DNA from 2 places in the Paenibacillus shenyangensis genome. Region 1 is predicted to be linked to the other one. Evidence: riboswitches for the same ligand, from Rfam matches in the RefSeq annotation. Region 1 holds a riboswitch; the other holds the start of a gene.
What was found. Region 1 has a riboswitch for glycine ahead of sdaAB (L-serine ammonia-lyase, iron-sulfur-dependent subunit beta). Riboswitches for the same ligand answer to the same signal wherever they lie in the genome.
Positions count from the first base shown of each region.

Region 1 (3,217 bases):
AACGCCCTACCTGTAGCATAACATCCACCACTTCATCCGAAGGAATTGCACTGCGTACGCCGGCCAGCGCCATATCGGCAGCTGCCAGTGCATTTACTGCTCCGAGACCGTTACGTACAATACACGGAATCTCTACCAGTCCGGCTACCGGATCACAGATCAGTCCCAGCGTATTTTTGAGAGCCAGACCGACAGCATGCATCGCCTGCTCCGGTGTACCCTGTCGCAGTTCAACGACTGCTCCTGCCGCCATACCAATCGCCGAGCCTACCTCAGCCTGACAGCCGCCCTCTGCGCCGGAGATGGACGAGTTGTTGGCAATAACATAGCCGATCGCTCCAGCGGCGAACAAACCCATCACCATCTGCTCATCGCTCCAGCCAAACCGTTCCTGTGTGCTTACAAATACACCAGGAATAATACCACAGGACCCTGCTGTCGGTGTCGCGATAATGCGACCCATCGAAGCATTTACTTCGGATACGGCGAGGGCATAGGACATCGCTCGCGTTGCATCACTGCCAGATGCAGTTTCGCCATTATTCAGGTAATTGTATACCCGGCGTGCATCACCACCGGTTAATCCACTGCGAGACACTGTATCTTCCGTGATTCCTTTGTGTACGGCTTCTTTCATAATATGATAATAATCCGTCATCTGCTGAACGACTTCTTCGCGTGATACTCCGGTTTCCTTGACCTGCTCTTGCACCATCAGTTCTGCTATCGTTAGCGAACGTTCCTCGCATAGTCTGATAATATCTTTTAACGAACGGAATTGCATTCCGATTCACAACCTTCCATTAATCCAGATTAATAACTACCGCACGGGTGACATAAGGCAGCTGCTCGATTCGATCGAGTACTGCCTGAACCGGGGCACTATCAAGTTCGATGACTGTCATTGCCTCACCACTGCGTGATTTGCGGTCCACATCCATAAAGCCAATATTCAGCTCCGATTCGCTCAGGGTACGCGTAATATCCGCCAGTACGCCTTTGCTGTCCTGATGCTCTACTGCCAGTGTAGGGTACTGACCGGACCCTCTGAGATCGAACCCATTCATTTCATGGATCTCGATATTGCCGCCTCCGATCGAAGCACCTGCCAGTTCGGCGGTATGCTCACCCCGTTTTAGCCGGATGCGTACAAAGTTCGGATGCGGATAATTACCGCTTCCTTTATCAAATTGAATCGTCATTCCCAGTTGATCAGCTTCCTCCGCTGCATCCGGCAGACGTGGATCATCCGGACTGTAGTCCAGCAATCCGCCCACCAGCGCCAGATCCGTACCATGCCCCCAGTACGTCTCTGCAAATGAACCGTATAGAATAATATCCGCATGTTCCGGACAAACGCCTAGCAGCTGTCTGGCTGCCCGGCCCAGACGTGCTGCTCCTGCCGTATGTGAACTGGATGGACCGACCATCGATGGACCGATAATATTGAATACATTTTTAAAACGCATTCTGATTCCTCTTTCCCGCATATGCGCCTGTGAATTGTTATTTTGAACAAGTTGTTTTTCGGCAGAGTGTGCTGCAGATGTTCTCCGCCCTGCCGTCTGTCTCCGCTAAATATGAACATATTGCCATATCTAAATCAATTAACAGCAAAAAAGGACAGAGCATGGCCTGCAAGGGCCTATTGCTCTGTCCTCGTTACCTGAGAGTTTGGACGGACATGCCAGTATTGCCTACTGACATTGCTCCTGTCATACCCCTTGGGTGGCTTGCGCTCTCTCCAGAGTTGCGTCCGGCAGCGGTTCCTGGTACCTGAGAGATTGGCCGGGGGTTGGCATTCCCGCCGACTTGCTCCTTCGGTGGCGGATCACATACATCCGCAGACTCTCCCGCTATCTTCATTCGCAGTCTATTTTCATAGGGAAAACCCCTCTTTGGTTCTGCTCATTATCCTTGTCACCCCTAGCTTAATTCAGCGGGTATGACACTGTCAATTCCCCTGCCCAAAGTTACTTCGCGCTTGGATAAAATTGTCCGCTTTCCGTTTCGCGCAAACCTTTTTTAGAGGAAATCTTGGGATGGTGTATACTTCGGCAGTGTCAGTATAAATCTAGAGCCATGACCCGGATTGGAAAGTACCTGAAGCTGACCCTGATGATCATTTACAATAAGATTCGCGATATATAATCCCAGACCGGTGCCGCTTACTTTGCGGGAAGCAGCCGAATGCGAACGGAAAAATTTGCGGAACACATGCGGCTGATCCTGCTCCGGAATACCGATTCCGTAATCTTCGACTGCAATAACTACAGAATCTGCTTCCTCTTTGACACTGATATCAACAGCCATGCTGTCCGGTGAATACTTGAGCGCATTGCTGATCAGATTATGAATGACCTGAATCATACGGTGCTGATCACCCAAAATATACATTTCCTCACCATCACCATGTATACGAATGCGATGCCGTGAATGAATGTCCCATTGGTAGCACACAGTCTGGACCAGCTCACGTACCGGAAGACAGCTCATATGATATTCAATATGCCTTGCTTCGATACGCTGACTGTCCAGAAAATCATCCAGCAGTCTGGACAACCGGTTCCCTTCCTGCTGGATCGTATGCATGAACTCCTGGCGCTTGGCAGCCGGCATATCCTCATACATGGTCAGCATCTCAATATAGCCCATAATCGCCGACAGCGGCGTTCTCAGCTCGTGTGAGACAACGGTAATCAGCTCATCCTGCATCTGACGTACCCTTTTCTCTTCCGTACAATCACGGAAGACCAGTAGAAATCCATGCTTAATCTCTGCTATCGGATCGATCACCGGTGTAACGTAAAGCGACAGAATGCGATTGTTGTTCAAGCGGATCAGTTCGCCCTGCTCCCAGTGCTCCCCGCTGTTCATATAATGCTCCAGTCTGTCATTCAGGGAAAAGGTACTACCTGTAAGCTGATCCATATGAATCAACAGCTCAGTGATGGGCCGTCCTGTATAATCATCCAGATCGAACCAGGTCTGCATAGTCGGATTAATAAAGGAAATCAGCTGTTGGGAATCACACATAATGACTCCTTCTTCAACAGACTGCAGCAGATTGCCTGTAATACTTTTCTGCTTTTCGGCAGCTCCCTGTTCTTCCAGCAATCGTTCACTGAGGAGTTGCAACTGGCGCTCCTGCTCGGTGTGCTGCTGCTTCAGATGTTCCTCCTCTGTCAGATCATGCACAAAAAAGGTACGGAATGAA
Region 1 covers NZ_AOIG01000006.1:168,491-171,707, forward strand. The annotation lists gene sdaAA (L-serine ammonia-lyase, iron-sulfur-dependent, subunit alpha) at 1-784, opposite strand, end outside; gene sdaAB (L-serine ammonia-lyase, iron-sulfur-dependent subunit beta) at 804-1,469, opposite strand; glycine riboswitch at 1,754-1,866, opposite strand; gene H065_RS0104860 (sensor histidine kinase) at 2,026-3,217, opposite strand, start outside.

Region 2 (3,217 bases), on a different contig from region 1:
ATTTTAAGCGTACCCACCTGTAACTATTTCATGTATCGGTTACGTGAGCACTCTGAATACTTCTTTTTGCTTTGCGAACTCGCAGAGAATACAGCACCAGCAGCAGAATAAACCATAGCGGCGTACACAGCAGCGCCGGACGTGTCTCCTGGGCGATCAGCATAATTACCAGGATCGCAGCGAACAGTGCCAGTACCGCATAGTTGATAAACGGAGTCAGAGGCGCTTTGAACTTGGATGCCTGGTGCAGATCGCGGCGGTTTCTTTTGTATCGGATATGGCAGACCAGAATCACGCCCCATACCCAAATAAAGCAGATCGCACTGATCGATGTTACAATCTCAAAAGCCTGTCCCGGAATCAGCTTGCTCAGCAACGCGCCACCGGAAATAACCAGCGTCGATACGAACAAGGAGCTGCTTGGTACATGATTGCGGTTAAGCTCACCAAACTTCTGGGGAGCCTGCCCTTTACGACTCAGATTATACAAAATACGGCTGGTCGAGAACATGCCGCTGTTGCACGCGGATGCTGCCGAGGTTAGTACGACAAAGTTGATAATGCCTGCTGCTACCGGAATACCAACCAGAGTAAATGTACGTACGAACGGACTTTCTGCCGGACTCAGCTGTGTCCACGGATTGATGCACAGCAATACGATCAATGCGCCTACATAGAAAAACAGAATGCGCAGCGGAATCTTGTTGATCGCTGACGGAATATTTTTCTGTGGATCTGCCGTTTCCGCGGCCGATACACCGACCAGCTCCACACCCACATAGGCGAAGACGACCATCTGGAACGAGAACAGGAACCCGGTAACCCCATTCGGGAAAATGCCGCCGTGCTCCCACAGATTACGGACGGTGACCGAGCCTGCATCAGTCTTGAAGCCCATGATCAGCAGCACGACACCAAGCCCGATCAATGCCAGAATCGTGATCACCTTGATCAGGGCGAACCAGAATTCCAGTTCCCCAAAATTCTTGACTGTCATCAGATTGAGCCCGAGCAGAATAATCAGGCACAGGACTGCCGGCATCCACTGCGGAATATCGAACCAGTACTGCACATATACGCCCACGGCGATCACATCCGCCATTGCGGTCATAATCCAGCAGAACCAGTAGGTCCAGCCGGTAATAAAAGCGGCTTTGGGTCCCAGATAATCTTCGGCAATATCCGTGAACGACTGGTAGCCTGCTTTGGAGAGCAGCAGCTCACCCAGTGCTCTCATCACGAAAAAGATAGCCATGCCGACGATCAGATACGTGATAATAATCGAAGGTCCTGCCTTCTCGATCGCTTTGCCCGATCCGAGGAATAACCCGGTTCCAATCGTACCTCCGATCGCAATCAACTGTACGTGCCGATTGGCAAGTTCTCTTTTTAATTCTTTCTGTGCCATGCTGATTTCCCCCTCAATCCTTGCGTAATTTACGTAAAAGTCCATAAAAAAAGAGACTGGATGTCATCCAATCTCCGGTGCACAAGAATATCAAAATATACACCTGCCCTATGGATCGCAATGATCCGCATGACAAATATATATTCGGTACTCTTCTGTCCTTTTGCCTGAGATTGTGAACCCTTCGGCGCCGCGGTTAATCCGCAGTCTCTCCAGAAGCTGCTCCTGCTATAGTGTGATCCATAGCAATCATAGCCCTTGAATAATTATGAAGTTATAAAACGGTATTGCTATGCTACCATATTACCGGCAATGTAAGCAATCCATCAGTGAAAAAAATTACAATTGCCTTTTTTATCCTTTTCATGTCTTTATATACTCCATGCTTAACCGAGCGCCTGTTTTTCTTCACCCGGCTGAGGTTTACGGTAAAATCGAATAAACATTAACAGTCCTACTAATGCCACAATAATACCTGACCAGAAAAACCATACCTGGACGCCATACCGGTCCACAACCGGGCCAGCCAGTGCGAGTCCGATCGGCGAAGACAGCAGTCCTATACTCGTAATCAGTGACAGAACCCGCCCCAGCATCTCCGGTTCATAGGCTTTCTGGATCATCGCCATATACGGACCGTTGAATAATGGAGCCGCCGCGCCCATCAGAAAAGACAAGGCAGCGAATCCCCAAAATGCTCTGCTGCCAATCATGCCGCTCAGCATACAGGTTATTCCGATAATGCCCAGACTCAGACTGATATAAGTGGAATCTTTCCATTTGGAAGCCAGTACGGACAGCAGCATACTGCCCAGGATCATCCCTATGCCAAATACGGCTTCGATCAGACTGGCACTGTATCCGCCGCGTCCAAAGTGCGACAGTGTCATTAGTGGAAATAGCATCGCCAGCGGCATAAATACGACACTGAATACAGCCATGGCGATGGTGATCGTCACAATGGATTGATCCGAGATCCATGTCTTCCAGCCCAGAATGAATTCCCGGCGAAAGGAAGGCTTCTCCTGAATCTCCTGCTTGGGTTGATCGATACGAACCAGCATCAGCATCGTATTGGCGATCAATGCCCCTACGACATCGAGCAGCAGCAATGTTCCCAGCGAAGTAGCCGAATATACGGCAATACCCAGCGCCGGTCCCAGCACACTGGAGGCAGAGAATACGAGCTGGTGCCAGCCGGCTACCCGTGTCAGCTGATCCTCCGGCGCAATCAGCGGAATCGCTGCCTGAAAGGAAGGTCCATGAAAAGCCGAAGCTGCCGAGCGGACAAACAGCACCACATAGACCACCCATAGACTCGGCTCTCCTGCCAAATAATACAGCCCGAGTGCAAGGCTGGATACCGCTATTACGCTGTCCGCTACGATCATGGTAATCTTGCGATTCCAGCGGTCCAGCCATACTCCGATAAAGGGGCCGAGCAGTGCCTGCGGCATAAACCCAACCAGCGCAGCAATCATTAATATTGAAGCCGAACCTGTGGTCTCGGTCAGATGCCAGATAATAGCGAATTGAACCATCGAGGAAGTCAGGATCGAGAAGATCTGTCCACTAAAAATGAATGCGAATTTCCGTTTCCAATCTGCATGCATAATGATACCCTCTCCTTTTCTGTACATTTGAAGCAACAAAAAAGCAGATCTGTGCCCATAGGGGCTCCGATCTGCTTCATAACGTACAGGAACATAGCAGGACAACATAACATACAGCCGTCCGGATCGCGTTCAATGTCCATATACGTAAAGATAAGCATCACAAAAGAAGCCCTCCTCAACAGGGATTTTTCTT
Region 2 covers NZ_AOIG01000013.1:19,232-22,448, reverse strand. The annotation lists gene H065_RS0111830 (amino acid permease) at 29-1,408, opposite strand; glycine riboswitch at 1,554-1,634, opposite strand; gene H065_RS25835 (MFS transporter) at 1,795-3,021, opposite strand.
Region 2: it holds a riboswitch for glycine, as region 1 does, so the genes downstream of both, H065_RS0111830 (amino acid permease) here and sdaAB (L-serine ammonia-lyase, iron-sulfur-dependent subunit beta) in region 1, are expected to answer to the same signal.